3 regions of the Psychrobium sp. MM17-31 genome follow, and region 3 is predicted to be linked to each of the others. Evidence: predicted binding sites of a transcription regulator. Region 3 holds the regulator's gene; each other region holds the start of a gene.

Region 1 (4,713 bases), on a different contig from region 3:
CAGGTTTCAATGGTGGTGTCTGATGTACAAATGGGCGGTATGTCTGGTTTGTCATTACTGCGCAGCATTAAACTCAAATGGCCTGAATTGCCAATGCTACTAATGACGGCGTACGCAACTATTGACGACGCCGTTAGTGCGATGCGTGATGGCGCTTCTGATTACATGGCCAAGCCGTTTGCGCCAGAAGTATTACTTAACTTAGTGAGCCGTTACTTACCTGTACCAACGATTGAGTCAAATGATCCTGTGATTGGCGATCCAAAGTCTGTCGAATTATTGGCGCTGGCTAAGAAAGTCGCGCAAAGTGATGCGTCAGTGATGATCAGCGGGCCGTCTGGCTCGGGTAAAGAAGTATTAAGTCAATACATTCATAACCAATCAAAACGCAGTGATAAGCCGTTTGTTGCCATTAACTGCGCTGCTATTCCAGAAAATATGCTGGAATCAACCTTATTTGGCTATGAAAAAGGCGCCTTTACTGGTGCGCTTCAAGCCTGTCCAGGTAAATTCGAGCAAGCACAAGGTGGCACTATCTTGCTTGATGAAATCACCGAGATGGATATTAACCTACAAGCGAAATTATTGCGTGTGTTACAAGAGAAAGAAGTCGAGCGCTTAGGATCTCGTAAAACAATCAAACTCGATGTGCGCGTGTTAGCCACGTCAAACCGCGACTTGCGTCAAGCGGTGAAAGCGAAAGAATTCCGCGAAGATTTATACTACCGCCTTAATGTATTTCCACTCGCTTGGCCACAACTTAAAGATCGTCGCGGCGATATTATTCCATTGGCACAGCATCTTGTTTCTCGCCATTGGCAGGGCGGTGGCATTGCGCCAGAATTGTCGACAGACGCCAAACTCATGCTGCAGCGCCATTCATGGCCTGGTAACGTTCGTGAGCTCGATAACGTTGTTCAACGCGCACTTATCTTAAGTAATGGCCAAGAAGTGACTGATAGTGATTTAATTATTGAGCCAATCGAAGAGTCGTTTGAAAGCGAAGCGCCAAGTGTTCCGACCATGGTAGCGACATCAGCCAATGTTGCTAGCAACGAACCCCTGGGCAATGAGCTAAAGCAGCAAGAAAACCAAATTATTATCGATACGCTAGCCGCTTGTAATGGTTCACGTAAAGCCGTCGCCGAAAAGCTTGGTATTAGCCCACGCACACTGCGCTATAAACTCGCAAAAATTCGTGAGCAGGGCATCGAACTACCTGCATAATTACTCCATAAAATACCTTATAAAGCAGGCTAGAAAGCACATTCCAGCCTGCTTTTTTGCGTTGCTGCTTTTCTGGCACGATGTCTGCATTGTCACTGTTAAATACGGTTATCGACAAAATATTGTCAGTCAGCTTTTCGGGAGCACAGAACATGCAAATCAACACTAACTCAAATGCCATGCTAGCAAATATGCAGAACATGATTTCAAAGGCGCAGATGCAAACACCGGGTATTAACAACCCAACAATGGGCAATATCGAAAATCGCCAAGTGACGCAAACCAACGGCAGTGATTTCGCTAATATGTTAAAGAGTGCTGTTGATAACGTAAATGCCTTACAAAAACACTCAAAAGCCCTGCAAACAGCCGTTGAAATGGGTGACCGTAGTGTCAGTATTTCAGATGCAATGATCGCCTCACAAAAATCTAGCGTTGCCTTTCAAGCAACAGTAGAAGTGCGCAATAAGTTCGTAGAAGCTTATAAAGAAATCATGAGTATGCCTGTATAGTAAATTTTGTTAGGTAATGTCTTTTAAATTATGACATTATTAGCAAAATAGACTTGGTCTAACTAATTAGTAAATTTCAAAAGGTAACCCTGTGAGTCAAGCGAGTGAATCGACAGATATGATGGTTTCGGACGACCAACATCCTATCACCACTTCTTCAACCGACGTGCCCGAAGCGAAATCTGGTCCTCTTGCAGGATTAGGCGATGGCGAAACAATGCGTCAAGTGATTATGGTTGTAGCGCTAACAGTGTGTTTAGCACTTGCTGTGATGGTGGTATTTTGGGCGCAAGAGCCAGAGTATCGTCCCTTGGGTAAAATGACCACCGAAGAATTTACTCAAACATTAGATTTCCTCGACCAGAATAAGTACGACTACAAAACCGAAAACCGTGAAATTTTAGTTACCCAAGACGATTATCAAAAGATTAAACTTGCACTAGTGCGCGCTGGAATGGACGCAGCACCAGCTAACGGCGATGATATTCTAATGCAGGACATGGGCTTTGGTGTATCACAGCGCCTAGAGAGAGAACGTCTTAAGCACAGTCGTGAAAAACAACTAGCAAGTGCCATTGCCGAGTTAAAAAACGTATCACGTGCTCGCGTGTTATTGGCCATCCCGAAAGAAAACGTATTTTCTCGCCGCGACAAAAAAGCCAGCGCAACAGTCGTTGTTACCTTAAATCGCGGCCGTCAATTAACTCAAGAAGAAGTCGACAGCATTGTCGATATCGTGTCATCTGCAGTACCATCGCTTGAGCCTGGCCGTGTATCTATCGCCGATCAAGCTGGCCGCTCACTAAAATCTGGTAATGAAGATCCATCAGCTATCCGCAGCCGCAAAGAATTTGAACAAGAAAAGAAGCAAGAGAACGCTTACCTTTCAAAAATTGACACTATTTTGATCCCGGTTGTTGGTTTGGGCAATTACACTGCCCAAGTCGACGTCACTATGGACTTTACGGCAGTAGAAGAAACGCAGCAACGCTATAACCCTGACTTACCAGCGATTCGCAGTGAACGAACTTCAGAAAACCGCAATGTCGGTAATGTCACTAGCGGTATTGCTGGTGCTTTGAGTAACCAACCGCCGCTCGAATCTGAAATTCCGCAACAAGTCAGTGAATTAGAAGGCGGTCAAGGTGGTTCTGGTCAGCCGGGACAATTCCAAAAAGAAGCAACCCGCAATTTCGAGTTAGATACCACTATTAGCCATATTCGTCAGCAGGTTGGCATCGTTAAGCGCGTTAGTGTTTCGGTCGCCCTTGACTATAAGACTGTACCAGGTGCAGATGGCGGTGCAGCGACGCAAGCGCCACGCAGCGCTGAGGAGCTCGCTAATATCACACGACTATTGCAAGGTAGTATTGGTTTTAATCAGGCTCGTGGTGATATTTTAGAAGTGGTGACGACTCAATTCTATCAAGAAGAGCTCGAAGATATCCCAGAGCCGCCGCTGTGGGAACAACCGTGGTTTATTAAAATTGCTAAGCTAGTGATTGGCTTCTTACTCATTGCAATCATCATTATTTTCCTAGTGCGCCCAATGCTCAATCGCCTCATCTACCCTGATGTGGAAGAAGAAGCTGATGCCATGAACGAAGATGACTTAGCTGACTTTGATGACCAATTCGCGGCGGATACCGTTGACATGTTAGCGGCATCTGACAGTGATTACACCTATGCAGATGATGGTTCGATTAAGATCCCTGATCTGCGTAAAGAAGACGATTTATTACGCGCCGTACGTGCGCTAGTTGCAAATGAACCAGATCTTTCTATCCAAGTAGTGAAGAACTGGTTGTATCAAGATAGTGACGGATAAGAAATGGCTGAAGAATTAGCAACTCAAGAAAAAGAAGAAGCTGGCTTTGATGTTAGTAATTTAACTGGCTTGCAAAAGACTGCTTTGTTGCTTCTTAGTTTGAAGGAAGAAGATGCGGCGAGTATTTTAAAGTCACTTGAGCCAAAAGAAGTGCAATACGTTGGTCAAGCGATGGCGGGGTTTGAGGATTTTACGCCTGCTAAAGTACAAGCTGTATTACGTTGTTTTCTCGACGATATTCAAGAGCTATCGTCAATTGGCCTTAATTCTGAAGACTTTATCCGTAAAGCGCTTATTGAAGCGCTGGGTGAAGATAAAGCATCGAATATTATCGATCAGATTATTTTGGGTGGTAGTGCCAAAGGTCTTGAATCCCTTAAATGGATGGACGCGCGTCAAGTGGCGAATATTATCGTTAGTGAGCATCCGCAGATCCAAACCATTGTATTGTCATATCTTGATCCTGAGCAGTCGGCTGAAATTCTATCGCAGTTCCCAGAAAAGATTCGTCTTGATTTGATGATGCGTATCGCCAATCTTGAAGAAGTACAACCGGCGGCATTACAAGAACTTAATGACATTATGGAAAAACAATTCGCTGGTCAAGCGGGCGCACAAGCCGCGAAGATGGGCGGTCTCAAGTCTGCTGCTAATATCATGAACTACCTCGATAATAACGTCGAAGGTCAGTTGATGGATTCTATTCGCGATACCGACGAGGAAATGGCGCAGAAACTTCAAGATCTCATGTTTGTATTTGAGAATCTTATTGATGTTGATGACCGTGGTATCCAAGCGATTTTACGTGACGTACAAACTGAAGATCTCATGAAAGCGCTTAAAGGTGCTGACGAAGCCCTCAAAGAGAAATTCCTTAACAACATGTCGAAACGTGCCGCAGACATGCTGGTGGACGACCTTGAAGCCATGGGACCAATTCGCGTGAGTGAAGTTGAAGTGGCGCAAAAAGAAATTTTGGCAGTTGCAACACGTCTTGCTGATTCTGGTGAAATCATGCTTGGCGGCGGCGGCGGTGACGAATTCTTATAATTCGTCATAGATAGCGAGGAAATAGCATGCCAAGTGAAGTGTACAAACCAACGGACGAAGAATTAGAACTGCTTAAGCGCTGGTATGCGCCTAATG
Region 2 (4,713 bases), 160 kb from region 3:
CGGCTTAGCGGGAACCTTTCGCTCAAGCGCTCAAATGATTCATGCAAAAGCGCAGATTTCAAATATTGCTAATGCTACGACCTATACCGATTTAGATTACAACGGCACATTGATTCGCACACGCTATGGCTACTTTGCTTATGATCCTGTACCTGCTAGAGCTGTTGCAGACTTTGAGGCAATCCTCGACGTAGAGATACCACAAGACTGGGACTTCACCTATGAACCCGGTGTAGTTGGTGGGCAAAGTGCAAAGCGCAGCCGTACTGCACCAACAGGTTTAAACACCATTACCGATCCACGGGTTATTAATCAAATCAGCCGTTGTTACGTGGAATACATTTTACCAACGGCTGTTGGTGAGGATCCTGTATTTAATATCAATACCGACTGTTAACGTTATTAGTTAACAACAAAGGTCTTATCGCCAATTTGCTGTGAATCATTTTCCCATACCACGAATCTTGGGTTGTTAATGTCATCGAGATACCAAATCGCCATCACCAGTTGTTGGTTTTCGGCGGCGACATTCACAACGCCTGAATAGTCGCTATTTGTCGCTGTGCGCATGAGGCAGCTGTTGTAATCAACCTCGATACTCTCTTGCGTTTGCGTAAAGTCACTACACAATGACAAATAAACGTTGCGTGCTTCTCGTGCTTTGTAGTTTACCGTTAGCTGATACTCTTGGTTTAAATTAAAGTCGCGATTAGCAATGAGCTCAGCTGTTGTTTCGTATGTCGCATTGGGATCTGCGACGGGCGCTGGCACTGCTGTTGGCGTCGGAGTCGGCGTTGGCGCTGGGGTAGAGGTCGGCGTAGGCGTCGGTGTTGTGCTCGCAGGCGCTGGCGTTGCTTGGCTACTGTCACTGCCACCGCCTCCACCTCCACCGCAGGCTATTAATGCGAAACTAGTCATTGAAATTAGGCTTAATGTTTTGATCTTCATGCTGTTCTCCTCGTCCCTCTATTGGCTGTTTTCGATGGGAAATTCAGTTCGTTATTCTTTGAATACGTTTTTGGTGGTGGCTTTTTCTGCTTTATACCAATCTAGATTCGACTGACCTGAACTACTTACAAATCCATGGAAGTCTGGGTAGGCGAACTTAATGTCCATGTATTCAATAGGGTGTTCCCATTCATATGGCACATTTATCGCCCACGGCATGCCATTGGCATTGATGAAGTATTGTTGATTGTCTGCATCCGATGCATCATCGCCACGGCCGAAGAAGTTCGCTTGGAAGGCTTCTGTTGGGGCTTGGTTTTTCAAATGAACTTCAAAACGTCTGTTTGGGGCTTCACCAAAGATGTAACTACGTTGAAAGCCTTGCGCAGCGAAGATAAAGGGATCGTAAGGGAAAGCCGCAACCTCTGCTTTATCTTTATTGGCTTGCATCGGAACTTCTAACTCGAAGGTCATTTGAATATTCGATCCACAACCGGGTTCAGTGCGGTAGTATTTGCAGTTTTCTCCAGCGGTAACATAGTTGGCAAGATCATCGGCAATAATGAAAATAGCTTCATTGCGACCCTCTTCTAGCGGCGATGTCTGTTGGGCTACACCATTGATTTTGTAGCTCAAACGGCTTGTGTCGACTTCACTGCGTAATAAGCCTGGCAGTCTGAAGGCGAAACCGTTGTGATATGACGCACCTGTTGCCATCACTTTGCCTGATATTTTGACGCGCATGAGATTGTTATCGACGGCATAAGATGCCAGATTGTATTGCACTACTACGTCGTTCATGTCGTAGTCGCCCATTAGTGGCCAGTTATCTTCAAAAGCCAAAGTTGCCCAACCGTTTTCAGACGGGTAGTGCGTTGCAATAACATTTTGCTCAGCGATATTAATGGCATAATCTTCCACCTCGCCATCAGCTGCGCCGCCGATTGGTGATAGTCCCGTTTGCGAGCTGATTCTAAATCTCGCCCAACTTGAGCCAGCAACACTCCATGTTGGAACGTCATAGGCAAGGTTGTTAGTGCCTGCATTAACGGCTAGATCAGTAAAGATTTGCTCATCGTCATCAAAGGCGCCATTTTTGTCAAAATCGATCCATGCGCTGAGCAAGCCAGATGATGATGCGTCGACACTAACAATGGCCGTTTTACCAGCTTCGATGCCAGTGACAAAAGCAACACCGTCGTTGTCATCGATATCGGTGCCATTGCTAGCATAGGCGTTTGGCTCAGCTAGCACTGTGTCGCCTAAATATAATTCACCCGCTTCAATCTCATGGCGTGCGCCATTGTTGTTAATACTGGTGCCGTAATAATCCGGCGCACGGCCAAAGTCTGTTGTAGATGCTTCAACAGAGACAATAGGTGCTAGGGCACAACGTGCACCATCATTGTTGCTCGACGCTGGACCTTGGGCGAAAAACTCTGCAACTGGATAATCCCAATTGGTATTGATGCGAAAGATTTTGCCATCGTTATTGCGGCTGATATAGAGATTGCCTGTGACATCGAAATAAACCGCGCCAAAGGTACCAGATTGGCCAACATTACTCAGTTTTTCGCTAGTACCATTTTCAACATCGATCTGCCATAAGTTACCCCAGCGATCGACGGCGTAGGCACTGCCATTCGTTGGATGAAATGCCATGTCGTAAATGGCGAGGTTTAATGTTGAACCATTAACAACGCGCTCTAACTGCATGTAATTACTATCAGCCGCATCGAGTGACATACGGTAAAGGCCGTAATTTGAGCCGGGGCGATAGAGATAATAGGTATTCTCTTCTAGTGAAATATCACCGATGTAAAAACCTCTATTTGGCATACCTGTCATGGTCATCGGTGTTACTTGGTAGTTTGAGTCGATACGCACTACTGAGTTGTAATAGTAGTTGTAAGCATAGAGATATTGATCGTGAAAATTAAATGCCAGCGCATTCATTTTCTGTTGACCCCAGTCGTTAGGAGAGAGTTTTTCATAGAATCCTGTTGCTAGCTTGACGCCGTATAGATTGGCAATTTTATCTTGAATTAGAAAGGCCTCTGTCGGACATTCGGTGAATGGCTGCGCGTTGGCTTTAGCGTAGCATTGAGCACCTATTGCTACGCACAGGGTTAGGGTACTAATCGCGAATTTCTTATTTGAATTTAACATGGGCTGCCATTCCTCATCGAAAAGTTGAAATGATGCTTAGTAATAGCAGTCGTCGTGCCAATAAAAATAAGTGTTAACATTCAATTGTTTACGTTATTTTGTTGATTGGTGATTAAATCTGTTTTGCATTTTGAAAATGCGAAATGAAAATATTTAGGAGTCTGTTATGAAATTTATGTGAAACGTCGTTTCATTTTTAGGCAGTTGTCGTTATATCTGTTATACTGCCGCCGAATTTTAAAATAATGACGAAACTGAATGACAAAAAACTTTACTGCCGATCAAGATCCACATTTTGAACGGGAACAACAAAAATACGAAAACCCTATCGCCAGCCGCGAACTTATCCTAGAACTACTCAAGAATTCTGACGCTCCCCTCAAACGAGAACAAATCGCCGAAGCTTTTAATATTACTGATGAAGATTCATTAGAAGGATTGCGCCGTCGTTTGCGCGCAATGGAGCGCGATGGACAAGCTGTTTATATTCGCAATGGCAGCTACGGCCTGCCTGAGCGCATGGATTTATTGCGTGGCAAGATCATTGGTCACCGCGATGGTTTTGGTTTTTTCCGCCCAGATGATGGCGGTAAAGACTTATTTGTCGATCAAAAGCAAATGCATACCGTATTTCACGGCGATACCGTGCTAGCCCAGCACAGTAGCTTTGGCCGTGGCAAGCGCGATGCGCGTATTGTGCGCGTGGTTGAGTTTGGTAAAACGGAATACGTTGGCCGATTCTTTGTCGATGGTGATATTTGCTTTGTCGTGCCTGATGAAGCGCGCATTGCCCAAGATATCATTATTCCAAATGATCAGATTAACGGCGCTCGCAATGGCCAAGTTGTGTTAGTGAGTATTACTAAGCGACCAACGCGTCACCAAAGCCCACTAGGCGTTGTTACCCAAATCATGGGTGATGAAATGGATCCAGGGATGGAAATCGAAATTGCGCTGCGTAATCACGATCTTCCACATGAATTTTCACAAGCCGTGCTCGATGAAATTGCTGGCTTATCAGAAGAAGTACCCGAAGAAGCTAAGCTCAACCGCGTCGATTTACGCGATTTACCACTAGTCACCATCGATGGCGAAGACGCTCGTGATTTCGATGACGCAGTTTACTGTGAGCGCAAAAAAAGTGGTGGTTGGCGTTTATGGGTCGCTATTGCCGATGTGAGTAGCTATGTTGCCAAAAATAGCGCCTTAGATAACGAAGCCTTTGATCGTGGTAACTCAGTGTATTTCCCGGGTAATGTAATTCCAATGCTGCCGGAAGTGTTATCAAACGGTTTGTGTTCACTTAATCCGCACGTTGATCGCCTATGTATGGTGTGTGAAATGACGATAAGTGAAGCGGGTAACCTGTCTGGTCACAAATTCTATCCAGCGGTAATGAATTCACATGCCCGTTTTACCTACACTAAGGTTGCTGCCATTCTCGATGGCGATGAAGCGCTACGGGAGGAGTACAAAGAGCGCGTGCCAGAGTTAGAAGAGTTACACCGCCTGTATAGTGCGTTAAATGCTCGTCGATTAGAGCGTGGAGCCATTGCCTTTGAAAGCAGTGAAACTCAGTTTATTTTCGATGACAAT
Region 3 (4,713 bases):
ATCATTACTCAACGCAGGCATTGAAGTGGCTATTATCACGGGTCGTAAATCAAAGATTGTTGAAAATCGCATGACGGGCCTTGGCGTTAAATACATCTACCAAGGCCAAAGTGACAAATTCGCCGCCTACCAAGAGCTGCTAACTAAATTGAACTTAACGCCAGCCCAAGTGGCCTACATTGGCGACGATGTTGTCGATAAAATCGTGATGGATGATTGCGGTTTAGGTGTCGCAGTAAATGATGCCCATCCTTTATTGCTCAACGACTGTGATTACACCACGTTCACACCGGGTGGCTTTGGCGCAGTGCGTGAGTTAAGTGATTTAATATTGGCGAGTAATGGCCAATTGGAAAATGCCGAAGGCATGAGTGTATGACGAGAATTATTGTATTAATCGGGCTTTTCTTTGCCTCTTGTGCGCTGTTTTTCTACAACCCGTTTTGGTCGGTAACTGAAGAAAAACAAACGCCAGCACAAGATGTTTATTTGCCAGATTTTACAGCCAAAGACATGACACTAAGACGCTTTGACGAACAAGGCGCACTCGAGTCATTAGTGAAAGCCGAAAAAATGGAATACTATGACGATAGCGTGACGACCTTTGTTAAGCCAAGTTATGTTATTTATCCTAAAAATGGTGCTCCCCATTGGAAGATCGATGCAGATAACGGCGTATTCGATCAAAACGATCGCGTGATACTCAATGACAATGTCATCATTAGCTCAACAGATCCAGAGCAATCGTTGAAGCAAATTAAAACCTCTTATTTGGAGGTTAATTTAACGACGATGCAAGTCACTAGTGACAAAAAGATTATTATTGAAGGAACACAATACAACGCCACCGGAATTGGCTTAAAAGCAGATCTCAATCTGCGACAATTTGAATTAATTAAAGATATACAGGCAACCTATGAAACTATTACGCCTTAGTGCCCTATTGTTAGTTGGTGTGTTAACACAAACCAATGTGCACGCGTTAACAGACGATTTAACCAAAAAAGCGGAAATTAGTGCCGACAATCAAAATATCGATATAGGTAGAAACATTGCCATCTACAAAGGCAATGTACGTATTACACAAGGCTCAATCAATATCAGCGCCGACTACCTTGAAGTGTACAATCACGGCCGCCGCGGCGAAGAAGTCATGGTGTTTAGTGGCAAGCCAGCGAGCTTCTCGCAAACGATGGATGATGGCGCGAAGATCTCTGCCCAAGCCAAAGACATCCGATTTGAACGCGCCAAAAATCTTATCAAAATGTCAAAAAGCGTTTCAGTAAAATGGGGCGAGAATACAGTGAGTGGCGACGCCATCAACTACGATATTGAAAAACGTATTCTCAATGCCGACGGCAACCCAAAAAACGACGAACAAGTGACTACGGTGCTACAGCCTAAAGAAGAGCCGCAGCCTAAAGAAGACAAGCAGCCTAAAAAAGACGAAAAAGAATAAATGAGCAAACTCAGCGCTTCACATCTAGCAAAAAATTACTCTGGCCGTCAGGTTGTAAAAGACGTCAGTTTAGAAGTATCCAAAGGCCAAATCGTTGGCCTACTCGGTCCTAATGGCGCCGGTAAAACAACGACCTTTTACATGGTTGTTGGACTTGTACCAAGCGACAACGGCCAAGTGACTATTGGCGATACCGATATGACGTTGATGCCAATGCATTTGCGTGCGCGCCAAGGCATCGGTTATCTGCCGCAAGAGTCGTCAATCTTTCGCAAGCTCACTGTCTTTGACAATATTATGGCGATCTTGCAAACCCGCAAAGATCTCAACAAGAAACAGCGCCTAGAAAAGCTAGAGAGCTTACTCGATGAGTTTCACATTCAACACATTCGTGACAGTTTAGGGATGGCACTCTCTGGTGGCGAGCGTCGCCGCGTCGAAATCGCCCGCGCCCTTGCCGCTGATCCCGAGTTCATTTTACTCGATGAGCCATTTGCAGGCGTCGATCCCATCTCGGTAATTGACATAAAACAAATAATCGAGCAATTAAAGAACCGTGGTCTCGGCGTATTAATTACCGACCACAATGTACGTGAAACCCTTGATGTGTGTGAGTTTGCTTATATCGTTTCTCATGGCGAAATGATTGCCCAAGGCAAGCCCGATGAAATATTAGCCAATCAAACTGTAAGAGATGTTTATTTAGGTGAGCAATTCAGATTATAGTAGTAGGCAGCTGTCACAGTAAGAAAAACAATAACGGATATAGATGAAAGCGTCATTACAGTTAAAATTAGGTCAGTCACTCACTATGACCCCTCAGTTGCAACAAGCAATTCGCTTATTGCAACTATCAACGCTCGACCTGCAACAAGAGATACAAGAAGCACTCGACTCAAATCCGTTACTTGAAGTAGAAGAAAACTTTGAATCAAACGACAAAGCCGACGCATCAACAAGCGAACAAAAATCAGAGGAGTTCAACAACAACGACGATTTTGAAGCGCCATCCGATGCCAGCTCAATAGATACCTCAGAAGCCCTTGATCAAAACAGCGTGTCAGATGAATTACCAACTGACACCACTTGGGACGATTACATATCTTCAGGTCCAGCGGCGCCAGTTTCATCTTCAACTCCTGGCCCAGATAGCGATTTTGTCTATCAAGGTGAAACCACTGAAAATCTACAAGACCATCTAATGTGGCAAGCTAACCTAACGCCATTTTCAGATACCGATCGCGCTATCGCTTTTGCCATTATCGATGCCATTGAAGAAACAGGTTACCTCACACAAGATTGTGAAGACATTCTACAAGCAATGTCAGATCCTGAAATTGAACTAGACGAAGTAGAAGCGGTTTTAAAACGCGTTCAACACTTCGATCCTATCGGCGTAGCAGCACGCACTCCAAGCGAATGTTTGGCTATTCAGCTCAAGCACATGCCAGATGACACCGAATGGCGCGACGAAGCCATTATGCTGGTCGAAAACTACATGGAAATGCTGGCACTACGAGATTACCGCACCTTAGCCCGCAAAACCAAGCTCAAAGAATTACAGCTTGGCAACGCCATCAAGCTAATTCAAACCTTGAACCCGCATCCGGGCACAACGGTTGTTAAAGAAAAAGAAGAATACGTCATCCCAGATGTTTCTGTGAAAAAAGTAAAAGGGCGCTGGAAAGTCGAACTCAATCCAGATTGTATGCCGAAGATTCGCGTCAACGAGCAATATGCGGCGCTGTCTAAAACCAGCAAAACCAGTGGTGACAGCCAGTTTATTCGCGGTCATTTACAAGAAGCAAAATGGTTTATTAAAAGCATCGAAAGCCGCAACGAAACACTGCTAAAAGTAGCCAACTGTATCGTTATGCAGCAACGCGGCTTCTTTGAATATGGCGAAGAAGCCATGAAGCCGCTAGTATTAAATGACGTGGCCGAAGCAGTAGAAATGCACGAATCAACCATTTCTCGTGTCACCACTCAAAAATACATGCACACTCCACGCGGTATTTTTGAACTTAAATACTTCTTCTCTAGTCATGTAAGTACGGAGAATGGTGGCGAATGCTCATCCACCGCCATTCGCGCTATCATCAAAAAACTGGTGGCAGCGGAAAATCCTAAAAAGCCATTGAGCGATAGCAAAATTGTAGATTTGTTAGCGGAACAAGGGATCAAAGTAGCTAGACGTACTATTGCAAAATACCGCGACGCGCTATCTATCCCACCGTCCAATCAAAGAAAGAGCTTGTTGTAAGCTCTATTACGGAGGATACACTTTATGCAAATTAATTTATCTGGTCATCACGTAGAAATTACCGAATCTCTTCACGAATACGTACACAGTAAATTTAGCAAGCTTGAGCGACACTTTGAGCACATCAATAACGTGCACGTCGTTTTGAATGTAGAAAAGCTCCAACAAATAGCCGAAGCAACCCTTCATCTCAACGGCGGTGAAGTCTTCGCTCAGTCATCTCACGAAGATATGTACGCCGCCATCGATTCCATGGTGAGCAAATTAGACCGACAAGTGATCAAACACAAAGAAAAACTACAACGTCACTAATTTACAATTCGATTCTAAAGGCCCATTTTATGGGCCTTTTTAATGTCCAAACCTTCGTCTTGCTTTGCCGCTTTCAGCACTATGATGGGCTCACAATGATAAAAATGTGTAAATATTCATGAATACTCAGCAATACATATCCCCGGTTCACCGTTTTATCATCATCTTTGCTATCGTCTTCGCAGGCGAAATCATTTTCAGCTTACCTTTTCATATTGCGCGATTCTTCAGACCAACGCTGTTAGAAGTATTCGAGCTCTCTAACACCCAGTTAGGCGACATCTTCGGTTTATACGGCATTATGGCAATGATTGCTTATTTCCCCGGCGGCGCAATCGCCGACCGTTTTTCCGCTAAAAACTTAATGACTATTTCACTAGTAGCCACTGCATTAGGTGGCTTCTATCTAATGCAAATACCATCAGTACTAGGATTAACAATACTATTCGGCTATTGGGGCGTAACCACAATACTGCTGTTTTGGGCAGCTATGATAAAGATCACTCGCTTGTGGGGCGGCGAAAACACACAAGGCATCGCCTTTGGGATTCTCGATGGTGGGCGCGGTTTAGTGGCAGCAGCCATGGCTACGGTAAGTGTACTCATCCTTAATTACAATCTACCTAGCGAAGCGGGATTAGTCTCGTTAGCGGACAAACAAGCGGCCTTAGTATACGTT

Evidence for each region. Region 3 encodes sigma-54, which starts transcription at its own class of promoters, with help from an activator protein. Its sites were predicted from a motif close to GTTGGCACGNNNNTNGNNT; they were not measured.
Region 1: a site for sigma-54 is predicted at 1,299-1,317, ahead of fliE (flagellar hook-basal body complex protein FliE). Genes of this name have one in related genera too.
Region 2: a site for sigma-54 is predicted at 3,161-3,179, ahead of MHM98_RS07625 (LruC domain-containing protein). Genes of this name have one in related genera too.

What each region holds. Positions count from the first base shown of each region.
Region 1 covers NZ_JAKRGA010000001.1:404,335-409,047, reverse strand. Annotated here, with positions in the region: gene MHM98_RS01780 (sigma-54 dependent transcriptional regulator) at 1-1,227, shown strand, start outside; gene fliE (flagellar hook-basal body complex protein FliE) at 1,380-1,739, shown strand; gene fliF (flagellar basal-body MS-ring/collar protein FliF) at 1,831-3,567, shown strand; gene fliG (flagellar motor switch protein FliG) at 3,571-4,617, shown strand; gene MHM98_RS01760 (flagellar assembly protein FliH) at 4,644-4,713, shown strand, end outside.
Region 2 covers NZ_JAKRGA010000002.1:693,521-698,233, reverse strand. Annotated here, with positions in the region: gene MHM98_RS07635 (prepilin-type N-terminal cleavage/methylation domain-containing protein) at 1-397, shown strand, start outside; gene MHM98_RS07630 (hypothetical protein) at 403-948, opposite strand; gene MHM98_RS07625 (LruC domain-containing protein) at 1,000-3,117, opposite strand; gene rnr (ribonuclease R) at 3,376-4,713, shown strand, end outside.
Region 3 covers NZ_JAKRGA010000002.1:849,538-854,250, forward strand. Annotated here, with positions in the region: gene kdsC (3-deoxy-manno-octulosonate-8-phosphatase KdsC) at 1-379, shown strand, start outside; gene lptC (LPS export ABC transporter periplasmic protein LptC) at 376-936, shown strand; gene lptA (lipopolysaccharide transport periplasmic protein LptA) at 917-1,459, shown strand; gene lptB (LPS export ABC transporter ATP-binding protein) at 1,460-2,185, shown strand; gene MHM98_RS08380 (RNA polymerase factor sigma-54) at 2,229-3,722, shown strand; gene hpf (ribosome hibernation promoting factor) at 3,747-4,034, shown strand; gene MHM98_RS08390 (MFS transporter) at 4,153-4,713, shown strand, end outside.